DNA from 3 places in the Streptomyces sp. NPDC052701 genome. Region 1 is predicted to be linked to each of the others. Evidence: riboswitches for the same ligand, from Rfam matches in the RefSeq annotation. Region 1 holds a riboswitch; each other region holds the start of a gene.
What was found. A riboswitch is a leader RNA that binds a small molecule or an ion and turns the genes downstream of it on or off. The one in region 1 is predicted to bind thiamine pyrophosphate.
Positions count from the first base shown of each region.

Region 1 (10,389 bases):
CTCGACCATCTCCGGGCCCTTGGACAGCGTCAGCGTGACCGTGTCGCCCTCGGCGGCCCGGCTGCCCTCGCCCGGGGTCTGCCGGGCGACCCGGCCCTCGTCGTGCTCGGAGTTGACCCGCTCGGCGGCGAGCTTCACCCTCAGGCCGGCGTCCTCCAGGTCGGCCCTGGCGTCGGCCAGGTCCTGGCCGGTCACGTCGGGCACCTCCACCGGGCGGCCCTTGCTGACGGTGAGTGCGACCGCCGAGCCCGCGCGCACCTTCGTGCCCGGCTCGGGCCGCGTGGAGACCACCAGCCCCCTGGCCACGTCCTCGCTGAACGCCCGGGTCACCATGCCCGGCGCCAGCCCCTCGTCCTTCAGGACGTCCCGCGCCCGGTCCAGCCGGTAGCCCTCCAGACCGGGCACCCGCACGGTCCGCGGCCCCTTGGAGATCGTGAGGGCCACCGAGTCGTTGCTGCGGATCCGGGCGCCCACCGCCGGGTCCGTGCCGACGACCGCGCCGCGCTGGACCGTGTCGCTGTACGCGTGCCTGACCGGGCCGGTCTCCAGCCCGGCCTTCTCCAGCCGGTCCCTGGCCTCGGCCTCGGTCTTCTCCAGCAGCGGCGGGACCTTGGTGAACTGGCCCGAGTTGATGTACCACACGCCCGTGCCGAGGCCGAGCAGCAGCAGGACGGCGACGACGACCGCCATCGGCCCGCGCCGCAGGCCCGCCCGGCGGCGGGGCGGCAGCGGCGGGGGCGTCCGCAGCCGGCTGGTGCGGCCGAGCGCGGCGGCGGCGTCCTCGGCGTCCTCGCCGGCCGGCGGCGGTCCGGGCGCGGTCAGGGCGCGCGGGATCACGCTGGTGCGGTCCTCGGAGTTGTCGTGCTCCGAGGAGACCGCCTGCGGCGGCACCGCGTCCAGCTGGTCCGCGCCGAGCAGGCCGTGCGCCCGGCGGACCAGCGCGAGCAGGGCCACCGCGTCGTGCGGACGGACCTCCGGGGTGCGGGCGGTCGCCGACGCGACCAGCTCGTCCAGCTCGTACGCCATGCCCGGCACGGCGGCCGAGGGCGGCGGCACGTCCTCGTGCAGGTGCTTGTAGAGGATCGTGGCGGGGGAGTCCCCGTCGTGCGGCTTGTGGCCGGTCAGCATCTCGTAGAGCATCACGCCGCACGCGTACACGTCGACGCGCGGGTCCGCGGTGCCGTTTTCTATCTGCTCGGGCGCGAGGTAGGAGACCGTGCCGAGGACGGTCCCGGTGGTGTTCGTCACCGTGTCCACCGCCCGGACCAGGCCGAAGTCGGCGACCTTGACCCGCCCGTCGTCCCCTATCAGGACGTTCTCCGGCTTCATGTCCCGGTGCACGAACCCGGCGCGGTGCGCGGCCCCGAGCGCCGCGAGCACCGACTCCAGGATGTCCAGCGCGGCCCGCGGCCGGAGCGCTCCGCGCTCGCGCAGCACGTCGCGCAGCGTGCAGCCGGCCACGTACTCCATGGCGAGGTAGACGTACGCCCCGTCGGTCCCCTGGTCGAAGACCTGCACCACGTTCGGGTGCGCGAGCCGGGCCACCGACTTCGCCTCGCGGATGAACCGCTCGACGAAGGAGCCGTCGGCCGCCAGCGCCGGGTGCATCACCTTGAGCGCGAGGACGCGGTCCAGGCGGGTGTCCACGGCCCGGTAGACCGTGGCCATCCCGCCGACCGCGATCCGCGCCTCGACGCGGTACCGGCCGTCGAGCACCTGCCCGACCAGAGGGTCCTGAAGGGTCGTGTCCACGCAGGCGAGTGTACGAGCAGCCGCCGGCAGCACCGGCCGTTCCGCCTGCCGGGAGACGGAATGCAGCAGACCTGTGACGGTCGCGCCACCAGGGCCTCTCGTTCGGATCAGGCCGGGCTCGCGGGGCCCGGCACCGCACCTCGCCGCGTCGTCGCCGGTTGCCGGGGCTGTGCCGTGGCGCCCTCCTCCGCCCTGCGGCGCACGGCACCGGACCCCGCTCCCCGATCCGGCCTGATCCGGACGGAAGGCCCTAGAACGCGGGGCGCTCCGGGTCCAGGTGCGCGCGGCCCCGGGTGGGCGAGGACGCCTGCGCGAAGTGCCGCCGCGGGATCCGCCCCGCCCGGTACGCCAGCCGCCCCGCCTCCACCGCGTGCCTCATCGCCTCGGCCATCAGCACCGGCTCCTGGGCCCGCGTCACCGCCGAGGCGAGCATCACCCCGGCGCACCCCAGCTCCATCGCCAGGGCCGCGTCCGAGGCGGTGCCGGCCCCCGCGTCCAGGATCACCGGCACGCGCGCCTGCTCCACGATCAGCTGGAAGTTGTGCGGGTTGCGGATGCCCAGCCCGGAGCCGATCGGCGAGCCGAGCGGCATGATCGCCGCGCAGCCCGCGTCCTCCAGCCGGCGGGCCAGCACGGGGTCGTCGTTGGTGTACGGCAGGACCGTGAACCCGTCGTCGACCAGTGTCTCGGCCGCCTCCAGCAGCTCGATCGGGTCGGGCAGCAGGGTGCGCTCGTCGGCGATGACCTCCAGCTTGACCAGGTCGGTGCCGAGCGCCTCCCGGGCCAGCCGGGCGGTGAGGACGGCCTCCCCGGCGGTGAAGCAGCCGGCCGTGTTGGGCAGCACCCGGATGCCGAGGCGGTCCAGCACCGACAGCACCGAGCCGTGCACCGAGGGGTTCACGCGCCGCATCGCGACCGTCGTCAGCTCCGTCCCGGAGGCCACCAGGGCGCGTTCCAGCACGTCGAGGCTGGGCGCCCCGCCGGTACCCATGATCAGGCGGGACGTGAGGGACGTGCCGCCGAGGACGAGCGGATCGTCGGCCATGGTCAGCCTCCTTGGACGGCGGTGAGGACTTCCACGCGGTCTCCCTCGGACAGGGAGGTGGTCGGCCACTGCGCGCGCGGGACGACGGTTTCGTTGAGGGCGGCGGCCACTCCGGACGGCGCCCGGGTGAGCGTCCTGACGACGGTGTCCAGAACCGTGCCGGGCTCGATCTCCCGCGGCTCCCCGTTGACCTGGATGTTCATGCGGGCTGCTCCGTGAGGACGGCGGTGCTGAAGCGCTGGGGGGTGAACGGGCGGGCCTCCTCGGGGAGTTCGCCGGTGGCCAGGACCTGCGCCATGACGTCGCCGGTGACCGGCGTGAGCAGCACGCCGTTGCGGTGGTGCCCGGTGGCCAGCAGCAGCCCCGCCAGCCCGGTCGGGCCGAGCAGCGGCGCGTTGTCGGGGGAGGCGGGGCGCAGCCCGGCCCGGGTCTCGGTCAGCGGCAGCTCGGTGATGCCCGGGACCAGCTCGTGCGCGTCGCGCAGCAGCTCGTAGACGCCGCCCGCGGTGACCGTCGTGTCCCAGCCCGTCTCCTCGCTCGTCGCCCCGACGACCAGCTCGCCGTTCTCGCGCGGCACCAGGTAGACGTGGCTGCCGCGCACCACGGCGCGCACGGTCCGGCTCAGGAACGGCGTGGGCCGCGCCGGCATCGTCAGCCGCAGGACCTGCCCCTTCACGGGCCGGACGGGCGGCAGGACGGCCTCGGGGACGCCCGCCAGCCGCCCGCTGAGACTGCCGGCGGCCAGGACCACCTGCCCGGCCTCCAGTCCGGTGCCGTCGGTCGTGACGACGCCCGTGGCCCGGTCCCGTACGACGGTGAGCCGCTCGGCCCACGCGCGGTGGAAGACCACGCCCGCCCGGTCGCAGGCCGCCACCAGGGCGGCGGCCAGGCGCCGGGGGTCGACCTGGTGATCGCCGTCGACCCGCAGCCCGCCGCGCACGCCCGGCGCGAGCATCGGCTCAAGGCGCCGGCACTCCCGCCCGGACAGCCACTGCGCGTCCAGTCCCGACCGCTGCTGCAGGGCGTGCAGTTCGCGCAGATGGGCCCGGTCGTCGGCGTCCAGGGCGACGGCGAGCGTGCCGCTGCGGCGGTAGCCGAGGCCGCGTCCGGTGGCGTCGGTGAGCTCGGCCGCGAAGTCCGGGTAGCGGCGGGCGGACTCCAGGTTGAGGCCGAGCAGGGTCTGCTCGCCGTGGTGCAGCTCCGTGACGGCGGCCAGCATCCCGGCCGCCACCTGCGCGGCCCCGCCGCCCGGTTCGGGGTCCAGCACGGCCGTGGCCAGCCCGCGCTGCGCGGCCCGCCAGGCCGTGACCAGGCCGATGATTCCGCCCCCCACGACGAGGACGTCTGGTGTGCGCGTGGGCGACATGGGCGTCCAGCCCCTCCCTTCGCCGGCATGACCCGGATCAGGTTCGTACGGTCGGAGGCCGCCAGCCTCCCTCTCAGCCCGGTGCGTCCGGGCTCCCGCGAGTGCTTTACGGTGGCCACCCTAGCCCGACGCCGCACGTCTCAGTAAGGGAGCCTCCGCCCGTGGCCCGCTCGCTCGACGGTCTCGTCCTCGCCCCGGTCGCCGACCAGGCCCCGGGCCAGGTGGGCACCGGCACCCGGTTCGCCTACCACGAGCGGGACGGCGGGATCTGGGCCGAGTACGCGGGCGGCGATGTCGTACGCGGGTTCCTGGTGGGTACCCGGGAGGGAGACCGTCTGGACTTCCGGTACGTGCAGCTCGGGCGCGACGGGACGACCTCGTCGGGGCACTGCGTGTCGACGGTCGTGGAACTGCCCGACGGGCGGGTGCGGCTGGAGGAGAGCTGGCGGTGGGAGTCGCGGCGGGGTCACGGGACGAGCGTTGTGGAGCAGGTCACGGCGCACGAGCGCTGACTGACGGGGCGTCAGGTGTCTATGGTGATCAGGTGAGCGAGCGGACGCGGGAACGGGGGCCCTCAGGGGTGCGGCACGTCGTCGTGGCGGGCGCGGGCATGGCCGGCGTGCAGACCGCCGTGGCACTGCGGGAGCAGGGCTTCACCGGCACCGTGACACTGATCGGCGCGGAACCCCACCAGCCGTACGACCGGCCGCCGTTGTCCAAGGCCGTCCTGCTCGGCAAGGCCGAGGGCTCCGCCTTCGACGTCGACTTCGAGGCGCTCGGCATCGGACTGCGGCTCGGCTGCGAGGTGCTGGGCGCGCGCCCGGCGGACCACGAGCTGGACACCGGGGCCGGACCCGTGCCGTACGACGTCCTGGTCGTCGCCACCGGCGCCGAGCCGCTCCGGCTGCCGGGCTCGCAGGGCGTCCCCGGCGTGCACCTGCTGCGCACCCTGGACGACGCCGAGCGGCTGCGGCCGGTGCTCGCCCGGCAGCAGGACATCGTGGTCGTCGGGGCGGGCTGGATCGGCGCGGAGTTCGCCACGGCGGCGCGCGAGGCGGGCTGCGCGGTGACCGTCGTCGAGGCCGCCGACCGGCCGCTCGCCGGGGCGCTGCCCGCCGAGGCGGCCGAGCCGATGGCCGCCTGGTACGCCGACGCCGGCGTCGAGCTGCGCACCCACGCGCGGGTGGCCCGGGTCGAGCCCGGCGCGGTGCTCCTCGACGACGGCTCCTCCCTGCCCGCGGGCGCGGTCGTCGTCGGCATCGGGGCCCGTCCCGCCACGGCCTGGCTGGCCGGCTCCGGCATCGAGCTGGGCGCGCACGGCGAGGTCGTGGCCGACGCGCACCTGCGCACCTCGGCGCCGGACGTCTACGCGGTCGGCGACTGCGCCTCCTTCCCCTCCGCCCGGTACGGCGAGCGCCTGCTGGTCCACCACTGGGACAACGCCCTGCAGGGGCCGCGCACGGTGGCGGCCGACATCCTCGGCCGGGCCACCGGCGAGGAGCCGCCGGCGTACGACCCGGTGCCGTACTTCTGGTCCGAGCAGTTCGGCCGCTTCGTCCAGTACGCCGGCCACCACGCGCGCGCCGACCGCACGGTGTGGCGCGGTGACCCTTCCGGGCCGGCGTGGACGCTCTGCTGGCTGCGCGAGACCCGCCTGGTGGCGCTGCTGGCGGTGGGCCGCCCCCGGGACCTGGCGCAGGGCCGCCGCCTGATCGAGGCGGGCACGCCGATGGACCCGGCCCTGCTGGCGGACCCGGCCAGGCCCCTGAAGGCCGCCACGGCCTAGCCGCGCTGTCCGGACGCGTCCGCCCGGGTGGACCGTCCCGGCTTCCGGCTGTCGGTGCCGGATGGCAGGCTTGTTCCCGTGACCGAGATTGACGCAAAGATCGATGCTCTCGTCCCCGCCTGGCTCACGCTCCCCGACATCGCCGAACAGTTCGGCGTCGAGGTGACCCGCGTGCGGCAGCTGGTCAAGGAGGGCCAGCTCATCGCCGTACGCCGTGGTGAGAACAGGGCACTGCACGTCCCCGCGGACTTCATCGACGGGGACAGGGTCGTCAAGGGCCTGTCCGGGACCCTGACGCTCCTGCGGGACGACGGCTTCACGGTCGAGGAGATGCTGGAATGGCTCTTCACGCCCGACCCCACCCTGCCCGGCACCCCCGCGCAGGCGCTGCGCGAGAATCGCGGCACGGAGGTGAAGCGCCGCGCCCAGGCGCTCGCCGTCTGACCTGAGCCCGATCGACAACCGTCCGGCCCTGCCCGACCGGGGCCGGACCCGAACACCGTCCGGCGTACGGGCCGCGGCCCGCGGGTCACGGCTCCGGCCCCCCGCGCGCCCGCAGCGGCCCGTACGTCCGGAACGGGGCCCTTCCGCGGCCCCTACGTCACCGACCAACCGGGGGGACACACCATGCCCGACACCGCACGCGCCCGGCTCGCCGAGGCCCGTGTCTACCTCTGCACCGACGCCCGCCGGCGCCAGGGCGATCTCGCGGAGTTCCTCGACGCGGTCCTGGCGGGCGGCGTCGACATCGTGCAGCTGCGCGACAAGGGCATGGAGGCCGCCGAGGAACTGGAGCACCTGAGGGTCTTCGCCGACGCCTGCGCCCGCCACGGCAAGCTCCTCGCGGTCAACGACCGCGCGGACGTCGCCCACGCCGCCGGATCCGACGTCCTGCACCTCGGCCAGGGCGACCTGCCGGTCCCCGCGGCCCGCGCGATCCTCGGCGGCGACGTCCTGATCGGCCGTTCCACGCACACCGAGGCCGAGGCCGCCGCGGCCGCGGTCCAGGACGGCGTGGACTACTTCTGCACCGGCCCGTGCTGGCCGACCCCCACCAAGCCCGGCCGTCCGGCCCCCGGTCTCGGCCTGGTGCGGTACGCCGCCGCCCTGGGCACCGACCGCCCCTGGTTCGCCATCGGCGGCATCGACCTCGGCAACCTGGACGAGGTCCTCGAAGCCGGCGCCCGCCGGGTGGTCGTCGTACGGGCGATCACGGAGGCGGACGACCCGGGCGCGGCGGCGGCGGAGTTCGCGAAGCGGCTGCGGCAGGTGTGAGGGGCGCCGGTCCGTCCCGCAATTGTCCAAAGGGTGGACAGCGAGGCCGCAATTCGGGCAAATGTCCGCTGTTCGGTTGGGGGACCGCCACCCCCTGACTAACCTGCCCGTATGGCCCTCGGAACCGCATCCACCAGGACTGATCGCGCACGCACCGTGCGTGACATGCTCGCCACCGGCAAGACGACGTACTCGTTCGAGTTCTCCGCGCCGAAGACGCCCAAGGGCGAGAAGAACCTGTGGAGCGCGCTGAGGAGGGTGGAGGCGGTCGCCCCGGACTTCGTCTCCGTGACCTACGGGGCGGGCGGTTCCACCCGCGCGGGCACGGTGAAGGAGACCCAGCAGATCGTCGCCGACACCACGCTCACCCCGGTCGCCCACCTGACCGCCGTCAACCACTCCGTCGCCGAACTGCGCAACATCATCGGCCAGTACGCCGACGCCGGGATCCGCAACATGCTCGCCGTGCGCGGCGACCCGCCCGGCGACCCCATGGGCGAGTGGGTCCCGCACCCGCAGGGCCTGACCTACGCCGCCGAACTCGTCCGGCTCATCAAGGAGTCGGGCGACTTCTGCGTCGGCGTCGCGGCCTTCCCGGAGATGCACCCGCGCTCCACCGACTGGGACACCGACGTCGCCCACTTCGTCGACAAGTGCCGCGCCGGGGCGGACTACGCGATCACGCAGATGTTCTTCCAGCCCGAGTCCTACCTGCGCCTGCGCGACAGGGTCGCCGCGGCGGGCTGCCAGACCCCGGTCATCCCGGAGGTCATGCCGGTGACCAGCGTGAAGATGCTGGAACGATTGCCGAAACTCAGTAATGCCTCCTTCCCGGACGCTCTGAAAGAGCGGATCCTCACAGCGCGGGACGATCCGGCGGCGGTACGCTCGATCGGTATCGACTTCGCCACGGAGTTCTGCGCGCGGCTGCTGGCCGAGGGAGTGCCCGGACTGCACTTCATCACGCTCAACAACTCCACGGCGACGCTGGAAATCTACGAGAACCTGGGCCTGCACCACCCGCCGCGGGCCTAGACCGGTCGCACCGGTGTACGACACACTGCGTAACGGCCACTGGGAGAGGGGCGTACATGGGCTGGACGGTCCTCTACATCGCGTTCGGCATCGTCGCGCTGTGGCTGCTGGGCGAGGTGCTGCTGCAGTACAAGGCGCGTCTGCGCTGGCGGCTGCTCGCCTTCACCGGCTTCCTCGGCGTCGTCGTCGGTGTACTGATCCCGTCCGTCGTCGTCATCGGTCTGGGCGCGGCCGCCTTCGCGGTCGGCCAGACCTACGTCACGCTGTCGTTCCGCCGCGGCTTCTCGGCCGGCTGGGCGATGTCCGCGCCGGGCCTGGGCGGCAGCAAGCGCCGCCGGGGCGAACGCAGCCGCCGGGAACCGACCCTGGAGGTCTCGGGCCTGGAGGCCGGCGAGGACGGCTACGACGACCGCGCGCGAAGCGGCGGCAGCGCGTCCTACGGCCACGACGGCCACGACTACCACGACGACCACGACCGCGACGACGTCTTCACGCCCGCCCGGTCCGCGCAGCCGACGGCCGCCGAGACCACCGCCGTGTACGAGCCGCAGCCCCTGCCGGACGACACCAGTCCCTACGGCGTCTACGGCTCCGGCTACTCCCACGATCAGCACGCCACGGCCGCCCAGGGCGCCGACCAGACCTACGCCTACGACTACTCGGGGCACGGGCAGCAGGACTACGGCTACGGCACCGCCGGCCAGCAGCAGTACGCCGCCTACTCCGACCCCTACATCGGCACCCAGTCCTACGGGGGCTCCTACGACGCCGGCTACGGCACCCAGCAGCCGTACGGGCAGCAGGGCTACGGCCAGGACCAGTACGCCGCCGACGGCTACGGCGAGGCCCCGCCCGGCGGCGTGTGGGTCCCGCAGCAGCGCAGCGCCGACGACCCGTACGGCGGTGAGCTCCCGGCGGAGCAGCCGTACCCGTACCAGGGCGACGGGCAGCAGAGCCACGGGAACGGCTTCGACGAGCAGTACCGGTTCTGAGGACGGCGGGGTCCGGGGCCGGTCACCGGGGGCTCACCGGGAGCCCCGGAACTCCGGCCCCTCCACGATCAGCCCGGCGACCAGGGCGCCCGACATGCCCGCGTGCGGCAGCCCGCCGCCGGGGTGCGCCCAGCCGCCGACGGTGAACAGCCCGCCGGTGCGCGTGCCGTTCGACGGGTGCAGCAGCCGCCCGCCCGCCGCGGCCAGCGCCGGTGCCGGGACGGCTCCGCCCGGTGCGCCGGTCTCCTCCTCGACGTCGGCGGGGGTGCGGACCTCGTGCCACAGGAGGCGGTCGCGCAGGCCGGGGATCGCCCGCTCGGCGGCGGTGATCAGGTTCTCGGCGTGCCGGCCGGCGTCCCGCACGCCCGCGGGCACCACCGAGACGAGGGTGACCGCCTCGTGCCCGGCGTCCGGGACCAGCGCCGGGTCGTCGGGCCGCAGGACGGTGACCGTGGGGTGCGCGGGCGCCCGGGAAGGCGTGCCGAACAGCAGCTCCAGCTCGCCGTCCCGGTCCTGCGCGTGCACCACCGTCCGGTGCGCCGTCCCCTCGGGGCGGCCGCCGCGCAGCGCCAGCAGGACCGTGAGGCGGCTCGCCGCCCCGCGCTGGGGCGGGACCTCGCCGTCACCGCGCACCGCCGCCCCCCGGGCGAGACGGTCCAGCACACCGGGCGCGACACCGGCGACCACGAAGTCCGCCTCGGCCACCGTGCCGTCGGCGAGTTCCACCCCGGTCACCCGGCCGTCCTTCTCCAGGATCCCGGCGACCTCGGCACCGAAGTGGAACTCGACCTTCCGGGCCCGGCACCGCTCGTACACCGCGCGCGCCAGCTCCCGCAGGCCGCCGCGCACGTACCAGGTGCCGAAGGCGTGCTCCATGTACGGCAGCACGGCCGCACCGGCCGGGGTGACCCGGGGATCCAGGCCGTACGCCAGCGCGTGGCTCTCCAGCAGGGCGGCGAGCCGGGGATCGCGCAGCTCCCAGGCACCGACCTCGGCGAGCGTGCCGGCCCGGCGGGTGCGCAGCAGCCGCTTGCGGGGGACCGCCGGGTAGGGCTCGCGCTCGGCCAGCACCCGCCAGTTCGGCCACAGCGGCTCCTCCAGGAGCGGCCGGCGCGTGCGGTCCCAGGCCTCGCGGGCC
Region 1 covers NZ_JBFATO010000003.1:271,813-282,201, reverse strand. Annotated here, with positions in the region: gene pknB (Stk1 family PASTA domain-containing Ser/Thr kinase) at 1-1,752, opposite strand, end outside; gene AB0L29_RS06285 (thiazole synthase) at 2,003-2,797, opposite strand; gene thiS (sulfur carrier protein ThiS) at 2,800-3,000, opposite strand; gene thiO (glycine oxidase ThiO) at 2,997-4,163, opposite strand; TPP riboswitch at 4,161-4,272, opposite strand; gene AB0L29_RS06270 (hypothetical protein) at 4,325-4,675, shown strand; gene AB0L29_RS06265 (FAD-dependent oxidoreductase) at 4,708-5,949, shown strand; gene AB0L29_RS06260 (Rv2175c family DNA-binding protein) at 6,028-6,393, shown strand; gene thiE (thiamine phosphate synthase) at 6,577-7,224, shown strand; gene metF (methylenetetrahydrofolate reductase [NAD(P)H]) at 7,336-8,259, shown strand; gene AB0L29_RS06245 (hypothetical protein) at 8,316-9,251, shown strand; gene AB0L29_RS06240 (NAD(P)/FAD-dependent oxidoreductase) at 9,285-10,389, opposite strand, start outside.

Region 2 (10,389 bases), on a different contig from region 1:
AGCGGACGGTCGCGGCCTGCAGGCTCAGCAGCATCAGAACTCCCCGGTCCGGTCGGTCCGCAGCCGCTCCAGCACCAGCAGCGCCACCGCGCACACGATCATCAGAATCGTCGACAGGGCCATCGCCTGCCCGTAGTTGAGCTCACCGGGCCGCCCGAGCAGCCGCGCCACGGCGACCGGCAGCGTCGGGTCCTCGGACCGGGCGATGAACACCGTCGCCCCGAACTCCCCGAGCGACACCGCGAAGGCGAACCCGGCCGCGACCAGCAGCGCCCGCCGCACCAGGGGCAGGTCCACCTCGCGCCACACCCGCCAGGGCGACGCCCCGAGCACGGCCGCCGCCTCCCGCAGCCGTACGTCCACCGCCCTCAGCACCGGCAGCAGGGTCCGCACCACGAAGGGGACACCGACCAGCGCCTGCGCGAGCGGCACCAGGATCCAGGAACCGCGCAGGTCCAGCGGGGGTTCGTCCAGCGCGATCAGGAAGCCGAAGCCGACGGTCACCGCGGACACCCCGAGCGGCAGCATCAGCAGCGCGTCGAAGCCGCGCACGATGCGCCCCGCGTCCCGCCGGGTGAGCGCGGCCGCGGCGAGCCCGCCGATCAGCACGGCGAGGGCGGTGGCGGCGACGGCGTACCGGAGCGAGGTGCCGATCGCGTCGATCGGCGGGACGAGGAACATCCCGCCCTCCTCCCGGGTCAGCGCCCGGTAGTACCCGAAGCCGGGCGCGTCCAGCGATCGCTGGACCAGGACCGCCAGCGGCAGCAGGAGCAGCACGGCGACGGTGAGGAGCACCCCGGCCAGCAGCGCCCACTGCCCGGCCCCGCGCGGCCGGCGCGCGGTCACGGACGCGTCCACCAGCCGCAGCGCGGTCTCCCGGCGCCGTACGGTCCAGGCGTGCAGGGCGAGGATCGCGCTCACCGCCACGAACTGGATCATCGTCAGCACGGCCGCCGTGGACAGGTCGAAGACGTCGGTGGTCTGCCGGTAGATCTCGACCTCCAGGGTCGAGAAGACGGGACCGCCCAGGATCTGCACCACGCCGAAGGAGGTGAAGGTGAACAGGAAGACCATGAGCGCGGCGGCGGCCACGGCGGGCGTGAGCGCGGGCAGGGTGACCGTGCGCCACGCCGTGAACCGCGACGCGCCGAGCACCCGCGCGGCCTCCTCCTGCCGCGGGTCGAGCTGCGCCCACAGCCCGCCGACCGTCCGTACGACGACCGCGTAGTTGAAGAAGACGTGCGCGAGCAGGATCGCCCACACGGTGGTGTCGAGCCGGACCCCCCACAGTTCGTCCAGGAGGCCGCCGCGCCCGACGAGCGCCAGGAACGCCGTCCCGACCACGACCGTCGGCAGCACGAACGGCACGGTCACGACCGCCCGCAGGGCCTGCTTCCCCGGGAAGTCGAAGCGCGCGAAGACGTACGCGCCGGGGAGCGCGACCAGCAGCGTGAGCGCGGTGGACACGAGCGCCTGCCAGGTGGTGAACCACAGCACCTGCCGGACGTCGGACTGCGCCAGCACCTGCGCGATCCGGCCGGGGTGCCAGGCCCCGTCGGTGCTCAGGCCGCGCGCGACGATGGCGGCGACGGGGTAGGCGAAGAAGACCGCGAAGAACGCGACGGGCACGGCCATCAGCCCGAGCCGCGCCGCGTTCCCGCGCCGGTCCTTGCGGACGGCTACTTCAGTACGAGCGACGTCCACGACTTGACCCACTCGTCACGCTTGTCGGCGATCTTGTCCGGGTCCAGCGTCTCGGGGTCCTCGGCCTGCGGTCCGTACTCGGTGAACTCCGCCGGCACCCGGGCGTCCCCGGTGACCGGGTAGACGAACATGTTGAGCGGCATGTCCTCCTGGAACCGCCTGCTGATCAGGAAGTCGAGGAGCGCCTTGCCGCCCTCGGCGTTCCTGGCGTTGGCGAGCAGTCCGGCGTACTCGACCTGGCGGAAGCAGGTGCCCTCGGCCACCCCGGTCGGGGCCTCGCCCGGCCTGGGGTCGGCGAAGACGACCTCGGCCGGCGGCGAGGAGGCGTACGACACGACGAGCGGCCGGTCGCCCTTGGCCTTCCTGCCTCCGCTGGAGCCGGAGAACTCCTCGTTGTAGGCCTGCTCCCAGCTGTCGACGACCTTCAGGCCGTTGGCCTTGAGCTTCTTCCAGTAGTCCGGCCAGCCGTCGTCGCCGTACTCCGCGGCCGTGCCGAGCAGGAAGCCGAGGCCGGGTGAGGAGGCGGCGGCGTTCTCGGTGACCAGGAGGTTCCTGTACTCGGGCTCGACCAGGTCGTCGAAGGTCCGCGGCGGGTCCAGCTCGCGGTCGGCGAAGTACTTCTTGTCGTAGTTGACGCAGATGTCGCCGGTGTCGACGGGTGTGACCCGGTGCTCGTCCCCGCCGACCCGGTACCGGGGCTCGATCCTCTCGGAGCCCTTCGCCTCGTACGGCTGGAACAGCCCGTTGTCGAGCGCACGGGACAGCAGGGTGTTGTCGACGCCGAAGAGGACGTCGCCCTGCGGGTTGTCCTTGGTCAGGATCGCCTTGTTCACGGTCTGTCCGGCGTCGCCGGTCTCAAGGACCCTGACCCGGTAGCCGGACTGCTTCTCGAACGCGGCGACGACGTCCTTGGAGGCGGCCCACGAGTCGTGGCTGACGAGGGTCACGGTCCGGGAGTCGCCGGACGACTCCCGGTCCCCCTCCGACGACCCGCACGCGGCCAGGGCGCCGGTCATGCCCAGCGCGACGACCACGGCCGTGAACCGCTTCTTGGTGATGCCCACTTCATTCCTCCTGGAGTGACCAGGAAGAGACGCGGCCCTGCCCGGGACCCCTGGCAGGAGTCCCGGGCAGGGCGCAACAGCTCGAGTGATGACCGATCTCCCTACCCAGAATGACCTGGGCGAGGTTCGGAGGGTCTGCGGCCGGTGCCGCACTCTCAGCGCTGTGGCGCTCCCCTGTCGGAATATGCAGATGTTCTTACGCGGGTTTTACGGTGGTCAGGTTACCGCTCGCTCGCGGCGAGCTGACCGCAGGCCCCGTCGATCTCCTGACCACGGGTGTCCCGGATCGTCACCGGCACACCGTGGGCGGCGATGGCCTCCACGAACGCCTTCTCGTCCTCGGGCCGGGACGCGGTCCACTTCGACCCGGGCGTCGGGTTCAGCGGAATGAGGTTGACGTGCACCGGCCTGCCCTTGAGCAGCCGCCCGAGCCGGTCACCGCGCCAGGCCTGGTCGTTGATGTCCCGGATCAGCGCGTACTCGATGGACAGCCGCCGCCCGGACTTGGCGGCGTACTCGAACCCGGCGTCGAGCACCTCGCGCACCTTCCACCGCGTGTTCACCGGGACGAGGGTGTCGCGCAGCTCGTCGTCGGGGGCGTGCAGCGAGATGGCGAGGCGGCACTTGAAGCCCTCGTCGGCGAACCGGTGGACGGCCGGGACGAGACCGACGGTCGACACGGTGATCCCGCGCTGGGACAGGCCCAGCCCGTCGGGCTCGGGGTCGGTCAGGCGCCGGATCGCGCCCACCACCCGGTTGTAGTTGGCGAGCGGCTCGCCCATGCCCATGAAGACGATGTTGGACAGCCGCGCCGGCCCGCCCGGCACCTCGCCGTCCCTGAGGGCCCGCATGCCGTCCACGATCTGGTGCACGATCTCGGCGGTGGACAGGTTCCGGTCCAGACCCGCCTGCCCGGTGGCGCAGAACGGGCAGTTCATCCCGCATCCCGCCTGCGAGCTGATGCACATCGTCACCCGGTCCGGGTAGCGCATCAGCACCGACTCGACGAGCGTCCCGTCGAACAGCCGCCACAGCGTCTTGCGCGTGGTGCCCTGGTCGGTCGACAGGTGGCGCACGACCGTCATGAGCTCCGGCAGCAGCGCCTCCTGGAGCCGGGCGCGTGAACCGGCGGGGATGTCGGTCCACTGCTCCGGTTCGTGCGCGTACCGCGCGAAGTAGTGCTGCGAGAGCTGTCTGGCGCGGAACGGCTTCTCACCGATCGCGGCGACCGCCTCCTTGCGTTCGGCGGGCGTGAGGTCGGCGAGGTGCCGCGGCGGCTTCTTGGCTCCGCGCGGGGCGACGAAAGTGAGTTCTCCGGGCTTAGGCATGGCTCAACCAGTGTCGCAGATCGAACGCCGTGACCCGGGGGCCCGGGGACCGGGGCCCGTCAGCGCAGGTCGAGCCGCATCAGGACCCGGGGATGGCCGGCCAGCACCGAGGTGGTGTCCGCGACGTGGACGAACCCGGCCCGCTCGAAGTTCCTCCGGATCCCGGCGTAGGCCATCGTCAGGTCGACCCTGGCGTCGCCGTTGTCGAGGGGGTACGCCTCGACCGCCGGTGCGCCGTGGGCACGCGCGAACTCGACCGCGCCGGCGATGAGGGCGTGCGAGATCCCCTTCTTCCGGTGGCCGGGGCGTACCCGGATGCACCACAGCGACCAGACCGGCAGGTCGTCGACGTGCGGGATCTTCCGGTTGCGGGCGAAGGAGGTGTCCGAGCGCGGTGCCACCGCGGCCCAGCCCACCGGTTCGCCGTCTTCGTAGGCGAGCACGCCCGGAGGCGGGTCGGCGCGGCACAGCCCGGCGACGTACGCGCCGCGGGCCGGTCCCCGCAGTTCGTTGTTGAGCTTGGAGGGGAGCCGGTAGCTCAGGCACCAGCAGACGTTGGCTCCGGGCGATTTGGGGCCGAGCACGGTGCGGACGTCGTCGAAGACCGTGGCCGGGCGGACGTCGAGGGTCATGGCACCACGATGTCACGGTGTGCCCGGCCGGTCCGCCGCTCCCCGGGACCGCCGGGCGGCCGGCTCCTGGCGGTCGGCGGGGAGCGGGGCCGGGAACGCGAGCGCACCGAAGACGGCAGCGAGCCCCCGCCCGGCGAAGGGGCGGGGGCTCAGCGGAGCGTCCGGCTCACCCGGATCCGACGAAGAGCACGAACAGCAGCCACACCACGGGCGCGGTGGGCAGCAGCGAGTCCAGCCGGTCCATGATCCCGCCGTGGCCGGGAAGCAGCGAGCCCATGTCCTTGATGCCCAGGTCCCGCTTGATCATGGACTCGCCGAGGTCGCCCAGCGTGGCGCTGGCGGCGACCGCGAGACCGAGCAGCAGGCCCTGCCACCAGGCACCGCCGTCGATCAGGAAGTGCATGCACAGCGCGCCGGCCGCCATCGCGAACGCCACCGCGCCGAGCAGGCCCTCGCGGGTCTTGCCGGGACTGATACGGGGGGCGAGCTTGCGCTTGCCGAACCGCCAGCCGACGGCGTACGCACCGGTGTCGCTGACCACCGTGAGCACCAGGAACGTCAGCACCCGCCACGGCCCGTCCCCGGCCGCCAGCATCATCGCGACGAACGTGGCCAGGAACGGCACGTAGAACGCCGCGAAGACACCCGCCGTGACGTCCTTGAGGTAGTCCTCGGGCGGTTGCGTCATCCGCCAGACCAGCACGGCCAGCGCGGTGAGCGCCATGGCGACCCACGCGCCCTCGGCACCCCGCACGTACCCGGCGACGACCATCGCGGCGCCGCCGAGCGCGAGCGGCACCAGGGGCGCCCGGATGCCCTTGCGCTCCTCCAGCCGCTTGGTCAGTTCCCACAGGCCCACCACGACGGCGACCGCGACCACGCCGACGAAGACGGCCTTGACGACGAAGAGCGACGCGACGATCACCACGCCCAGCCCGACCCCGACCCCTATCGCGGCACTCAGATCGCGTCCCGCGCTCTTCTTCTGCGGCCGGGGTGCCGGCTGCGGGGCGTCGGGCATGGGCTCCGGATCCTGCTTGTGCGGCACCTCCCCGTAAGGGTGTGCCTGTGACGTGTGGTCGCGGAACGCCTCGTCCCGGAACAGCGGGCCGCTCAGCCGAGCGGCCCCCCGGTCGTCATCCTGGTCTCCGCCGTGATCGGGTACGTCGGGCACGATGGGCATGGGGCGAGTCTGCTGCGCGTCACGCGCATCGTAGGCGGGACCCGCCGGGGGGACGGCCCCCTGGGCAGGTCCCTGCCCGGTGGGCCCCCAGTACCCGGTGTATGGCGGCGCGCCCCAGGAAGAGTCGTTCATCAGACCTCGAGCAGCTCCGCTTCCTTGTGCTTCAGGAGCTCGTCCACCTGGGCGACGTACTTCGCGGTGGTGTCGTCGAGCTCCTTCTCCGCACGGCGGCCCTCGTCCTCGCCGACCTCGCCGTCCTTGACCAGCTTGTCGATGGCGTCCTTGGCCTTGCGGCGCACGGAGCGGATCGAGACCTTGGCGTCCTCGCCCTTGCCCTTGGCGACCTTGATGTACTCGCGGCGGCGCTCCTCGGTCAGCTCGGGGAACACCACCCGGATGATGTTGCCGTCGTTGCTCGGGTTGACGCCCAGGTCGGAGTCGCGGATCGCCTGCTCGATGTTGCGCAGCGCGCTCTTGTCGAAGGGGGTCACCACGGCCATGCGCGGCTCGGGCACGGAGAACGAGGCCAGCTGGTTGATCGGCGTCGGCGCGCCGTAGTAGTCGGCCACGATCTTGTTGAACATCGCGGGGTGCGCACGGCCGGTGCGGATCGCGGCGAAGTCCTCCTTGGCGACCACGACGGCCTTCTCCATCTTCTCCTCGGCCTCGAGGAGGGTCTCTTCGATCACCACTTGCTCCTGCGTGTCTTGAGTAGGCCCGGCTGCGGTTCCTCGTCGGGGCGGCGGCCGGCTGCGTCGCGTCTTCTTCCTGCACGGTTCCCGACCGGCAGGACATTGTCCATCCCCCGGCCCGGCTCCGTCCCGTCCGTCCCCCGGACAGGTGGCGTCCGGTGGACGGGCGTCCCGTGGAGGGGTGTCCGGGGGACGGGATGGTTCATCCGGTCAGTCCCGGCTGCCCTGGTCACCCACCAGCGTGCCGATCTTCTCACCCTTGACGGCGCGCGCGATATTGCCCTCCGCCAGAAGCTCGAAGACGACGATCGGGAGCTTGTTGTCGCGGCACAGCGTGATGGCCGTGGCGTCGGCGACCCTCAGGTCGCGCGTGATGACCTCGCCGTAGCCGAGGTGGTCGAACTTCACGGCGTCGGGGTTGGTCTTGGGGTCGGAGTCGTAGACCCCGTCGACACCGTTCTTGCCCATCAGCAGCGCTTCGGCGTCGATCTCCAGGGCGCGCTGGGCGGCGGTGGTGTCGGTGGAGAAGTACGGCATGCCCATGCCGGCACCGAAGATGACCACGCGGCCCTTCTCCAGGTGCCGTACGGCACGCAGCGGGATGTACGGCTCGGCGACCTGCCCCATGGTGATGGCGGTCTGCACCCGGCAGTCCACGCCCTCCTTCTCCAGGAAGTCCTGCAGGGCGAGGCAGTTCATCACGGTGCCGAGCATGCCCATGTAGTCGGAGCGGGCCCGGTCCATGCCGCGCAGCTGCAGTTCGGCACCGCGGAAGAAGTTGCCGCCGCCGATGACGACGGCGATCTGCGCGCCGTCGCGGACCACGGCCGCGATCTCGCGCGCGATGGCGTGCACCACGTCGGGGTCGACGCCCAGGCCCCCACCGCCGGAGAAGGCCTCTCCGGACAGCTTCAGCAGAAACCGGCCGGGTACTTTGCCGTCGTCGCTCTTCTGGGCCTTGGTGGTCATGGGGGTTCCCGCCTCTTTCACGTGTTGCACATACGAAGAAGGCCATTGCCGGTGGGGCGTGGTTCGCATCCCATGCGGCAATGGCCTCCTCGTCAGATCTGCTGTCGTCGGGCACGCGCGTGTGCGTGACCGGGTACCCGGACGACTGCCGTCGACCCTATCGGGGTCGCGCGCCCGTCGGGGTCCGGACTCAGATGCCGACCTTGATGCGCGTGAAGCGCTTCAGGGTGACACCGGCCTCGTCCAGCACCTTCTGGACGGACTTCTTGTTGTCGAGCGCGTACGGCTGGCCCAGCAGCGTGGCGTCCTTGAAGAAGCCGTTGAGGCGGCCCTCGACGATCTTCGGCAGGGCGGCCTCGGGCTTGCCCTCGGCGCGGGTGGTCTCCTCGGCGATGCGGCGCTCGGCCTCGACGACCTCGGCCGGGACGTCCTCCTTGGAGAGGTACTTCGGCGCGAAGGCGGCGATGTGCTGGGCGACGCCCTTGGCGACCTCGGCGTTCGGCTTGTCCAGCTCGACGAGGACACCGATCTGCGGGGGCAGGTCGGGCATCGTGCGGTGCATGTACGCCGTCACGAAGCCGTCGGCGAACTGCGCGAAGCGGTCCAGGACGATCTTCTCGCCGAGGTTGGCGTTGGCCTCGTCCACGAACGCCTGGACGGTCTTGCCGGGCTCGATCTCGGAGGCGAGCAGGGCCTCGATGTCGGCCGGGGAGGTCTTGGCGACGTGCTCGGCGATGGCCTTGGCGACGGCCTGGAACTTGTCGCCCTTGGCGACGAAGTCCGTCTCGCACTTCAGCTCGACGAGGACACCGGAGGAGTTGTCGTCGGCGATGATCGAGACCACGGCGCCGTTCTCGGCGGAGCGGCCCTCGCGCTTGGCGACGCCCTTCTGGCCCTTGATGCGCAGCGCCTCGACGGCCTTCTCGACGTTGCCCTCGGCCTCGTCCAGCGCCTTCTTGCAGTCCATCATGCCGGCGCCGGTGAGCTCGCGGAGCTTCTTGACGTCGGCGGCGGTGTAGTTCGCCATGAGTCTGTGAATCTTTCTCGAAGTCTGGAGGATCGAAGATCTGCGGGGTGCGGCCTCCATGGGGACGGAGGTCGCTGTCCTGCCGCCGACCTACGGGTGAACGGCGGGAGCGGATTTCATGTCATCCGCTCCCGCCGTCAACGCTGACGCTGACGGTCAGGCCTGCTCGCCCTCGGCGGCCTTCTCGCCCTCGGCGGGGGCGGCCTCGGCAGCCGGGGCCTCGGCGGCCGGAGCCTCGGCAGCCGGAGCGGCTTCCTCGGAGTCCGCCTTCTTCTCACCCTCGAGCAGGTCGCGCTCCCACTCGGCGAGCGGCTCGCCCGCGGCCTTGTCGCCCTTGCCGGCCTCGGCGACACCGGAGCGGGCCATCAGGCCCTCGGCGACGGCGTCGGCGATCACGCGGGTGAGCAGGGTGACGGAGCGGATCGCGTCGTCGTTGCCCGGGATCTTGTAGTCGACCTCGTCGGGGTCGCAGTTGGTGTCGAGGATGGCGACGACCGGGATGTTGAGCTTCCGGGCCTCGCCGACCGCGATGTGCTCCTTCTTGGTGTCCACGATCCAGACGGCGCTGGGCACCTTCTGCATCTCGCGGATACCGCCGAGGGTCTTCTCCAGCTTGGCCTTCTCACGCGAGAGGACCAGGAGCTCCTTCTTGGTCAGACCGGAGGACGCGACGTCCTCGAAGTCGATCTGCTCCAGCTCCTTCAGGCGCTGCAGACGCTTGTAGACGGTCGAGAAGTTGGTGAGCATGCCGCCCAGCCAGCGCTGGTTGACGTAGGGCATGCCGACGCGGGTGGCCTGCTCGGCGATGGCCTCCTGCGCCTGCTTCTTCGTGCCGACGAACATGACCGTGCCGCCGTGGGCGACGGTCTCCTTGACGAACTCGTAGGCGCGGTCGATGTACGACAGCGACTGGAGCAGGTCGATGATGTAGATGCCGTTGCGCTCGGTGAAGATGAAGCGCTTCATCTTCGGGTTCCAACGGCGGGTCTGGTGACCGAAGTGGACGCCGCTCTCCAGCAGCTCCCGCATCGTGACGACGGCCATGGCCGTACTCTCCTCGTGTTTCTCGGTTGTGCCGCGGGTGCCGGACGGCTCCCGCGCCTGACGCCCGCAGTGCGCCGTTGCCACGAAGGACCGAGGGGCGCTGATACGGACCGTTTCCGGTGGCCATATCGGGGCGTGCGAAGTCGACCCGGTGGCCCGGGTCGCCACCAGAAGTGTACGGGACCCGCGGGGCCCCGGGTGACGCCGTTGTCCACAACCGGACACCGGTCCACAGCCACCGGCCGGGATCGCGGGACGCGGGGACGCTGTCCGCATGCGAGCGAAGCGATGTGCGCGGGTGTGTACGCGGCTGGTGCTGCTGTCGGCCCTGACGGTGACGGCCCTGCTGGCCCCGCCTCCGCCCCTGTCCTTCTCCGGCGCGGCCGGCCCGGTCACGCCGGGCGCGGACTCCGGGGGGCCGGACGCGGACTCCGGGGTGCCAGGCACAGGGGCGCCGGGCGCGGGGGTGCCGAACGCGGGGGTGCCGGCCGTCGGGCGGGCCTGGCCCGTCGGTACGCGCCCTCCGGTCCTGCGCGGCTGGGAGCCCCCGGCGACGGTCTACGGCCGGGGCCACCGGGGCGTGGACCTGGCGGCACCGCCCGGCGCGCCGGTACGGGCGGTGGCGGCGGGCCGGATCTCCTTCGCGGGCCGGGTGGCGGGCAGAGGGGTCGTCTCGGTGGAACTGGCCGGAACGGGCGAGCCGCCCCTGCGTACCACGTACGAACCGGTGACGGCGTCGGTGGCGG
Region 2 covers NZ_JBFATO010000005.1:182,695-193,083, reverse strand. Annotated here, with positions in the region: gene AB0L29_RS09235 (ABC transporter ATP-binding protein) at 1-34, opposite strand, end outside; gene AB0L29_RS09230 (iron ABC transporter permease) at 34-1,704, opposite strand; gene AB0L29_RS09225 (thiamine ABC transporter substrate-binding protein) at 1,680-2,768, opposite strand; TPP riboswitch at 2,849-2,954, opposite strand; gene rlmN (23S rRNA (adenine(2503)-C(2))-methyltransferase RlmN) at 2,990-4,096, opposite strand; gene AB0L29_RS09215 (GNAT family N-acetyltransferase) at 4,156-4,728, opposite strand; gene AB0L29_RS09210 (phosphatidate cytidylyltransferase) at 4,895-6,043, opposite strand; gene frr (ribosome recycling factor) at 6,043-6,600, opposite strand; gene pyrH (UMP kinase) at 6,814-7,572, opposite strand; gene tsf (translation elongation factor Ts) at 7,763-8,599, opposite strand; gene rpsB (30S ribosomal protein S2) at 8,756-9,643, opposite strand; gene AB0L29_RS09185 (M23 family metallopeptidase) at 9,918-10,389, shown strand, end outside.
Region 2: linked by a shared signal. The riboswitch ahead of AB0L29_RS09225 (thiamine ABC transporter substrate-binding protein) and the one ahead of thiO (glycine oxidase ThiO) in region 1 are both predicted to bind thiamine pyrophosphate.

Region 3 (10,389 bases), on a different contig from region 1:
GCGTCCCTCTACGCCGTCCCGACCGCATAGGCCCTGCTCAGGGCCCTGCCGCTCGCCTTCGCCGCCCGCGCCGGAGGCAAGGATGTGTACTTCGCCACAGGCGTGTCCGTTTCACGTGAAACGTGCGCCCGGCAGGTATGGAGCTGGGCACCGCCACCTTCCGGTCCGACGGCGACGCCCCGGCACTCCCCCACGGGCCCACGCCGATCCGCGTGAGGCGCAGTGCCACCTCGCAAGCCCGCGCGCCACGCCCGGGGCCATCTGGAGGACGACCGCCGCCTGCCGGCGACCGTCCGCGACGGCAACCCCGTACGCGTAAAAACGGCCGGCGACCGAGTCACCGGCCGACAGCAGGACCGGCCGACAGCAGGACCGTCCGGCAGCAGGAGCGGCCGGCGGGCGGGACGCCGGCCGCCCGCGCTCACAGTTCCTTGCGGAAGCCTTCCGCCGCCTTCAGGAAGATGTCGTTCGCCTCGGCCTCCCCGACCGTCACCCGCACACCCTCGCCCGGGAACGGCCGGATGACCACACCCGCCTGCTCACAGGCCCCCGCGAACGCCACCGTGTTCTCCCCCAGCCGCAGCCACACGAAGTTGGCCTGGGTGTCGGGGACCGTCCAGCCCTGGGCGCGCAGCGCGTCGACCACGCGCGTGCGCTCGTACACCAGCGAGTCGACCCGGCCGAGCAGCTCGTCCTCCGCCCGCAGCGAGGCGATCGCCGCGTCCTGCGCCAGCTGGCTCACCCCGAACGGCACCGCCGTCTTGCGCAGCGCCGCGGCCACCGGCTCGTGGGCGATCGCGAAGCCGACCCGCAGCCCGGCCAGGCCGTACGCCTTGGAGAACGTGCGCAGCACGCAGACGTTCGGCCGCTCCCGGTACAGCTCGATGCCGTCCGGCACCTCGGGGTCGCGGACGAACTCGCGGTAGGCCTCGTCGAGCACGACCAGGATGTCGCCGGGCACCCGGTCGAGGAAACGCTCCAGCTCGGCCCGCCGTACGGCCGTGCCCGTCGGGTTGTTGGGGTTGCAGACGAAGATCAGCCGGGTCCGGTCGGTGATCGCGTCGGCCATCGCCTCCAGGTCGTGCACGTCACCGGGGGTCAGCGGCACCTGGACGGAGCGCGCACCGCTGATCTGCGTGATGATCGGGTACGCCTCGAAGGACCGCCAGGCGTAGATCACCTCGTCGCCGGGGCCGGAGGTGGCCTGGATCAGCTGCTGTGCCACGCCGACCGAACCGGTGCCGGTGGACAGGTGGGAGACGGGGACGGCGAAGCGCTCGGACAGCTCGTTCATCAGGGCCGTGCAGGCCATGTCCGGATAGCGGTTGAACGACGAGGCCGCGGCCGCCACCGCCTCCATCACGCCCGGCAGCGGCGGATAGGGGTTCTCGTTGGAGGACAGCTTGTACGCCACCGCTCCGCCGGCCGCGGCGGGCCTGCCCGGCTTGTAGGTGGGGATACCCTCCAGCTCGGCGCGCAGCCTGGGGCTCGTCTCGCTCACCGCAGTCCTCCTCACGAAGACCGGCGGCCCATGACCGCCGCCGACATCCAATACTCCTCACCTTATGAGGATTCGGCGCTGCTGCGTATAGGTGAGCGCGGTCCTGTGCGCGCGACCTGCGACACCTCTGCTGTCCCCCTGGCATCACAGGCATCACCACACGAAGGCGCACGAATCGGGGGGCGCGCCATACATATATCTATGCGCCGGTGACTCACGCCCTGGCGCGCGTCCCCCGTGAAGGTGAGTTGAGACCTCTTCGCAACATCGAGGGCTCGGCAGGCCTGCGTGCGCCGACACGTCAGGTCCTAGCACAAGATGGGTCAACTTCCTTGTTTTCAAAGGGAATTGACTGTTAATGATCATGCAGAAACGTCCCTGCCAACGCGTGCATATGCGTCCGCCCTACCCCACCGCATGAGCCCTACTATCGGCTCGCCATGACAGCAGCAGGGAAGCACCAGGTGAGCCGCGCGGAAACCTCACGTCGAGGCAGCCGACCGGGCCGGGCGGGCATCAGAGACGTGGCCGCCGCCGCCGGAGTCTCCATCACGACCGTCTCCGACGCCCTCAACGGCAAGGGCCGGCTCCCGGACGCCACCCGGCGCCATGTCCGCGAGGTCGCCGACCGGCTGGGCTACCGCCCCTCGGCCGCCGCCCGCACCCTCCGTACCGGCAAGTCGGGACTGATCGGCCTGACCGTGACGACCTACGGGGACGAACCTTTCACCTTCACCGAGTTCGCCTACTTCGCCGAGATGGCGCGCGCCGCCACCTCCGCCGCGCTCGCCCGCGGCTACGCCCTCGTGATCCTCCCCGCCACCTCGCGCCACGACGTGTGGTCGAACGTCGCCCTGGACGGCACCGTCGTCATCGATCCCTCCGACCAGGACCCGGTCGTCGGCGAGCTGGTCCGGCAGGGCCTGCCGGTCGTCTCCGACGGCCGCCCGGCCGGCTCGCTCCCGGTCACCGCCTGGGTCGACAACGACCACGAGGCCGCCGTCCTCGGCATCCTCGACCACCTGGCCGACGCCGGCGCCCGCCGCATCGGCCTGCTCACGGGCACGACCACGGACACGTACACCCACCTGTCGACCACCGCGTACCTGCGCTGGTGCGAGCGCGTCGGCCAGGACCCGGTGTACGAGGCGTACCCGGCGCACGATCCCTGCGCGGGCGCCGTCGCCGCCGACCGGCTGCTCGCCCGCCCCGACCGGCCCGACGCCGTGTACGGCCTGTTCGACCCGAACGGCACCGACTTACTCGCCGCCGCCCGGCGCTACGGCCTGCGCGTACCGGACGACCTGCTGCTGGTCTGCTGCAGCGAGTCCACCGTGTACGCCAACACCGAACCGCCCATCACCACCCTGTCGTTGAAGCCCCGGCGGATCGGTACGGCGGTGGTGCAGCTCCTCATCGACGCCATCGAGGGGGTGGAGTCCGACCGGCCGGTGGAGCAGGTGATACCGACCGAGCTGATCGTGCGCACCTCGTCGCAACGACGGCCGCCGCGGACGACGGTCAGCCCGCCGCGGTCGCCCGAGGAGGCGTAGCACCGGTCTCCGAAGAGGAGCGGGACCGGTGTCCGGCGCGCGCGGCGCGCGCGTCCGGCAGGTCAGGGGCGGTTCTCGCGCGCAGCGGAGCCGCACGCGCGGGGAGAAGCGCGGCGGATTCCCCGAGGAAGGGGGGCCGGTCTCGCGAAGGGACGGCGTGGCGGGACGACCGCAGGGTGGCCGAAGACCGGTCCAATCGGGGCGAAAGCCGCAGTGAACTGGACTCTTGCTCCGATTCACCACCCCTGGGTCATCACATGGCGCGATCCGCATTCCTATGATGGGCCCACGACACCGCGGGCCGCTGCGACCAGGCAGTCCGATGCGGTGCAGATGCGGCGCGATGGTGGAGGGGTCGATGACTCAGGGGGCCGGTCAGGGACCCGAGGTGGAGCGGACGGCGACGCTGCGCGACTTCCGGGTACCCGCGTACGTCCACGAGACCGGTCCGTACGTCCACAGCACCCACCCGGGCGACGTCGCCCCGCCCCACGAGGAGATCCAGCCCGAGGGGTACACCCCCACCCAGCGCGACCTGCCCGTCATCAACCGGGGCGACACGGTGCAGGTCAGTGTCGACCCCGCGGTCGCGGCGGCCCCGCAGCCGGCCACCGGACCGGGCCCGCTGTACGTCGTCGGCGACGTGCACGGCTACCTCGACGAGCTGGTGGCCGCCCTCCAGCAGAAAGGGCTGATCGACGCGGCCGGTCACTGGTGCGCGGGCACCGCCCGGCTGTGGTTCCTCGGCGACTTCACCGACCGCGGCCCGGACGGCATCGGCGTCATCGACCTGGTGATGCGGCTGTCCGCCGAGGCCGCCGCGGCCGGCGGCTACTGCAAGGCGCTGATGGGCAACCACGAGCTGCTGCTGCTCGGCGCCAAGCGGTTCGGCGACACGCCCGTCAACTCGGGCGCGGGCACCGCCACCTTCCAGGCGGCCTGGCTGCTCAACGGCGGCCAGAAGACCGACATGGACCGCCTCCAGGACCACCACCTGCAGTGGATGGCCCGGCTCGACGCCCTCGAGGAGGTCGACGGCCACCTGCTGGTCCACTCCGACACCACCGCCTACCTCGACTACGGCCGTTCCATCGAAGAGGTCAACGACACCGTCCGCGAGACGCTCACGCGCAACGACGCGGACGAGGTGTGGGACCTGTTCCGCAAGTTCACCAAGCGGTTCTCCTTCCGCGACGAGGGCGGCGCCGACGCCGTGCGCTCCCTGCTGGATACGTACGGCGGCACCCGCATCGTTCACGGCCACAGCCCCATCCCGTACCTGATGGGCGAGGTCGGCTCCGAGGAGGGCGAGGACAGCGCCGGTCCCGTGGTCGAGGGACCACACGTCTACGCCGACGGACTCGCCATCGCGATGGACGGCGGCGTGACCATGGCCGGAAAACTGCTGGTCCAGCAACTTCCCCTGGACATGTGAGGGTTCGCCGGGCAGGCGCTGCCCGGCGGGGACCGTGCCGGGCAGGGGCCGATTTCGGCAAACCCCCTGTCACCGCGGGCCGTCACCGCTCTACCATCGGCGTATCCGTAGCAGGCTCCCCTCCGTTTCTGCCCGACGGCTCGTCAGCATGCCGAGCCCCAAGCCCTACGGAGCATCGGGGGATGCACATGAACAGCGCTCCGCAGCACCTGATGAGCGAGGACCGCCAGGAGTACGAGCGGATCCTCGACGAGGCGCTGCGCTCCGCACCACACCGCCCGGAGACGGCCACTGCCGGACAGCGGCTCAATTCCGAACAGCTGCGCACCATGGCGCTCAACGCCACCGCGGTCATCACGGCGGCCGCGGCGGCCGAGTACCAGCACTACGTCAAGGTCCGCGAGGAACTGCGCCGGCCGACGCCGGCCGGCCCGTCGCCGTCCGTGCGCGAGCCCGGCTCCGCCGAGCCGGGCACCGGCACGATGGGCCTCGCGACCGGCAGGGGGGAGGCCGCCGAGACCGCCGGCGCGGGCGTCGTCGCCGTCGTCGCGGTCCTCGCGCCCGTGCTGGCCGGAACCGCGGCGGCGATCTTCCTGCTCGTCGGCTACGTCCTGAAGATGCTCGACCCCGAGCCGGCGTTCGCCCGGACCATGCTCACCACCGGATGGGTGTTCGGTGCCGTGACCGCGGTCGCGATCCTCGTCGCCGCCGCGGGACTGCTGATCACCGCCCTGCGCAACAAGCCGACGGCCGAAACCGGCCCCCACGGCGAACTGGGCGGGGAAGTGACCCGGGCCAGGGAAGCCTGGCGGGAGGCCCTGCTGGAGCGGGGCATCCTGCCGTTCCTGCGGGACGCGCTCGCCGATCCGGGTACGGCCGCCGCGCTGCACCCGACGGCACCGTCCGCGCCGGCCGGCCGCATCCCGCACCTCGGGTACGACCGCCCCGGTTTCACCAGCCCCGGCGACGGTCCGGGCCGCGGCACGCGGCCGAGTTTCACCAGCCCGGACTACACCAGCCCGGACTTCGGAGGACCGGAACACCGGCCCGAGTAGCCATCGGCCCCGTACCGAGCGGCCGTCGGCTTGCGCTCCCCCCTCGTGCGGGGCGCAAGCCGGGCACCCCCGGCCGGGGCCGGCGGACCACGCACCCGGTCAGAGGATGCCCGCCCGGCCGGCGGCGGTGATCCAGCCGGGGAACTGGGACAGCAGGCGGTCGTACAACTCCTGGTCGGGAACGGAGCCGATGTCGTCCACGGCGAAGAAGCCGACGTTGTCGACGCGGCGGCCGGGCAGTGTGTCGAAGCGCTCGAGCACGCCGTACTGGGACTTCCCCAGCCCCACGAACTGCCAGAAGATCGGCTCCTGCGCCGCCTCGCGGAGCTCCCGCTCGATCTCGGCGTTGCGGTAGACCCCTCCGTCGGAGAAGAACAGCACGAGAGTCGGCGCGGTCGCCGGGTTCTCCCGAACGAAGGCCCGGACCTGGGCGATCACCTTCTGTTCCTCGTTCTGGATGCCGACGTCCCGCATGTCGACCTGGCCTTCTCGCAGACCCTTCTTCCTGCCGCGCCGGAAGAGGCCGATCTCTCCCACGCGCACGTGCAGCCCGAGCCACTCGGGCAGTTCGCCCAGCCGCAGGTCGGGCAGGCGAGCCGCGTTCGAGGCGAACGTCCAGGCCTGCATCTCGCCGTCGTCGTCGAGCTGTGCGGCGACGGCGGCCATGCGCTCCACGACGTCGGCCACCACGCCTTTCGAGTAGAGGAAGGACATGGAGCCGGAGGCGTCGAGGACCAGGACGACCCGCGCGGTGACGCCGGCCGCCCCGTGCTTGCGGAGGCTGACCGCCACCTGCTCCTTGCGCAGGGACAGCCGCTTGTGCATGTCCACGGGCAGTCGTTCCTCTCCCTTGGCCGGGCGGGGCGCGGGAGACGCCGGGGGCTGGAGGGGGGCTGGTTCCGGTGCCGTGGGGGCGGGTGGTGCCGGGGCGGGTGCTGCCGGCGTGGCGGGCGCGGCCGGGGGAGCCTCGTCGACCGTGATGCCGAAGTCGGTGGCCAGCCCCGCGAGCCCCGAGGCGTACCCCTGGCCCACCGCCCGGAACTTCCACCGTCCCTGCCGCAGGTAGAGCTCCCCGCCGATCAGCGCGGTCTCCGTTCCGGCCGCCATGTCGAACCGGGCGAGCTCGGCCCGCGTCCCCGCGTCGAGCAAGCGCAGCGCCAGACCGGGCACCTGGCCGAAGGTCCCGCCGTCGGCCGACGCGCACAGCACGATGCGTTCGACGGCCGGTTCCAGTGCGCCGAGGTCGATCTCGACCGTGTCGGTCGTGGCACCGGCGGCATCCTGCTGACCCAGGTGCCGTACCGCGCCGGAGGCATGACGCGGCTGGTTGTAGAAGACGAAGTCGCCGTCGTCACGGACGCGTCCGGCCGCGGTGAGCAGCAGGGCCGAGGCGTCGACCCCGGGCACACCCGCTCCCGTGGACCAGGTGAGCTCGACGCGCACGGCGGGCGAGTGAACGGGAAGGTTGGCGCCCTTGCTCAGACGCATCGCTGTCATGGGACCAGTCTGCCGAGCCCACCGCCGCGGTGGGGAGGGGCCGACCGACGCCCGCCCCCGTGCGGGCATCGCGCTCGGCGTGGTGGAACAGCGGCGGCGCCGGCGGCACCCACCGGTCCGCCGGCCGGTGCCGCCGGCTGACGGCGCCCGGCCGGCGCCGTCAGCCGGGGCCGCCGCCGGTCCCGTCGGCCGGGCGCGGGCGGATCAGTCCGCGATCGGCAGGTACACCCGGTTGCCGGCGGCCGCGAACTCCTTCGACTTCCGGGCCATGCCCTCCTCGATCTCGGCCTGGCTGCCGCCGTGTTCACGCCGGATGTCCTGCGAGATCTTCATGCTGCAGAACTTGGGGCCGCACATCGAGCAGAAGTGAGCGGTCTTGGCGGGCTCCGCCGGCAGGGTCTCGTCGTGGAACTCCCGCGCCGTGTCCGGGTCCAGCGCGAGGTTGAACTGGTCCTCCCACCGGAACTCGAAACGGGCGTCGGACAGGGCGTCGTCCCACTCCTGGGCGCCCGGGTGGCCCTTGGCGAGGTCGGCCGCGTGGGCGGCGATCTTGTAGGTGATGACGCCGGTCTTGACGTCGTCACGGTTCGGCAGGCCCAGGTGCTCCTTGGGTGTGACGTAGCAGAGCATGGCCGTGCCCCACCAGGCGATCATCGCGGCACCGATGCCGGAGGTGATGTGGTCGTACGCCGGCGCGACGTCCGTGGTCAGCGGGCCGAGCGTATAGAACGGAGCTTCATCGCAGATCTCCTGCTGAAGGTCGATGTTCTCCTTGATCTTGTGCATCGGGACGTGGCCCGGGCCCTCGATCATGGTCTGTACGTGGAAACGCTTCGCGATCTGGTTGAGTTCCCCGAGCGTCCTCAACTCCGCGAACTGCGCCTCGTCATTGGCGTCGGCGATGGAGCCGGGCCGCAGGCCGTCGCCGAGCGAGTACGTGACGTCGTAGGCGGCGAGGATCTCGCACAGCTCCTCGAAGTTCTCGTACAGGAACGACTCCTTGTGGTGCGCCAGGCACCACGCGGCCATGATCGAGCCGCCGCGCGAGACGATGCCGGTCTTGCGGTTGGCGGTGAGCGGTACGTAGGCCAGGCGTACGCCCGCGTGGACCGTCATGTAGTCCACGCCCTGCTCGGCCTGTTCGATGACCGTGTCCTTGTAGATCTCCCAGGTGAGCTCCTCGGCCTTGCCGTCGACCTTCTCCAGGGCCTGATAGAGCGGCACGGTGCCGATGGGGACGGGGGAGTTGCGCAGCACCCACTCGCGGGTGGTGTGGATGTTGCGGCCGGTGGAGAGGTCCATGACCGTGTCGGCGCCCCAGCGGGTCGCCCAGGTCATCTTCTCGACCTCCTCCTCGATGGAGGACGTCACCGCCGAGTTGCCGATGTTGGCGTTGACCTTCACCAGGAACCGCTTGCCGATGATCATCGGCTCGATCTCCGGATGGTTGACGTTGGCGGGCAGCACCGCCCGGCCCGCCGCGATCTCCTCGCGCACGACCTCGGGCGACACGTTCTCGCGGAGGGCCACGAACTCCATCTCGGGCGTGATCTCGCCCCGTCGCGCGTACGCGAGCTGTGTGACCGCCCTGCCGTCACGGCTCCGGCGCGGCTGGCGCGGCCGTCCGGGGAAGACGGCGTCGAGGTTGCGCAGGCCCCCGCGCGGTGAGGTGTGCTTGATCCCGTCGTCCTCGGGGCGGACGGGACGGCCCGCGTACTCCTCGGTGTCGCCGCGGGCGATGATCCAGCTCTCCCGCAGCGGCGGCAGGCCCCTGCGGACATCGGTCTCGACGAGCGGATCGGTGTACGGGCCGGAGGTGTCGTACAACGTGACCGACCGCCCGTTGGTGAGATGCACCTGACGGACCGGCACCCGCAGGTCGGGGCGTGAGCCCTCGAGGTACGCCTTGTGCCAGCCGATGGACTTCCCGGCCTCCCCGTCGCGCGTTCCGGCGGCGGAACCGCCGCCGGAACCGTTGGCGGATCCGTTGGCGGATCCGTTGGCGGATCCGTTCTCCGCGATCTGCGTGGAGGCAGGCGTGCGTGCGTCCTTGTTGGTCATGAGACCTACTCCCTACGCCGGCATTACCCGGTAACAGGTTCGGCGGTCGACGCAGCGGTTTCCGTCTGCCGGCGTTTCGTGTGAAACATCACTCGGCTCCTGCGATGTTTCATGTGAAACATCGCAGGGACGGAGGTCAGCGCCCTCTCAGCCCGGTGCTCCGAGCTCCCGCGTGTACAAAAGGTGCCTCCACGCTAGCGTCACTTCGGGCGCGGTGAACAGAGGGCCCTCCTCGTTCTTGCGATGATCGGTCGGTGACCACGACGCAGCGTCCCCCGTACCCACCGCCCGAGCCACCCCGCGGATCCGGCGCCGGAAACGGCGGCGGAGGTGGAGGTGGCCATGCAGACGGCCTCGGCGAAAGCCGTGGTCATGGCCATGTGGACGGCCGTGCCCCGCTCCGGGGTGACGGCCGCGGTGGTGACCGTGGTGCCGGCGACTGGTTCGGGCGCGGGCCGAGTGGTCCCGGGTCACGCGGTGACAGCGAGCAGGGCTCCGGGACCGGCCTCGGCAACCGGCAGGGTCCCGCCCCCGGCCCTCACCCGGGCCCGGGCGGTGGCCGGGTTCCCGATGTCGCCCCCGGTGGCGGTCATGGCCCCGGTGGCGGCAGTGGCCCCGACAGCGGTCGTGGGCCCGGCACGGGCGGCGACCGGGTGCCGCGGCCCGGCGGCGGACGGGATGCCGGTGCCGGGTTCGGCGACGGCCGGGCTCCCCGTTCCGGCGCCGAACGCGGTGCGGGGTCCGGCGGTGGGCACGGCCCCGGACTCGGCGGCGGTTTCGACGACCGGCCCGGTCGCGGGTCCGGCGGCGGATCCGGTTTCGCGGCCGACGACGGCCGTGGCTTCGGGGCCGGTGGCGGCGGCTACGTTTCACCGTCCGGCGGCAACGACCCGGGCTCCGCCGGCGGCCCCGGGGCCGGCCACGGCTCCGGATCCGGGCACGGCCACGGCTCCGGGTCGGGCGGAGGCCACGGTCACGGCCACGGTCCCGCACCGGGCGGCGGGCACGGGCACTCGCACAGCCACGCCCACGGTCCTGCCACGCCCGTCTCCCGGCACCTGCGCAAGGTCATCGCGGCGATCCTCATCCCGTTCGCCGCGGCGGTGCTGGTCGGTCTCGCCGTGCTGTGGCCGGGCGGGGCCCCGCCGCACCAGCGCACGGGCGTCGGCTTCGACCGGCAGACGCAGCAGGCCACGGTCACCAAGGTCGTCGAGGTGAGCTGCAAGGACGTCGGCGCCTCCGGAGTCCCCCCGACCGGCGACACCTCCACCGCCGAGGGTTCCTCGG
Region 3 covers NZ_JBFATO010000023.1:6,378-16,766, forward strand. Annotated here, with positions in the region: gene hisC (histidinol-phosphate transaminase) at 422-1,501, opposite strand; gene AB0L29_RS23930 (LacI family DNA-binding transcriptional regulator) at 1,942-3,054, shown strand; gene AB0L29_RS23935 (metallophosphoesterase) at 3,398-4,489, shown strand; gene AB0L29_RS23940 (hypothetical protein) at 4,672-5,544, shown strand; gene AB0L29_RS23945 (VWA domain-containing protein) at 5,644-7,041, opposite strand; gene thiC (phosphomethylpyrimidine synthase ThiC) at 7,246-9,102, opposite strand; TPP riboswitch at 9,095-9,284, opposite strand; gene AB0L29_RS23955 (hypothetical protein) at 9,573-9,857, opposite strand; gene AB0L29_RS23960 (YibE/F family protein) at 9,756-10,389, shown strand, end outside.
Region 3: linked by a shared signal. The riboswitch ahead of thiC (phosphomethylpyrimidine synthase ThiC) and the one ahead of thiO (glycine oxidase ThiO) in region 1 are both predicted to bind thiamine pyrophosphate.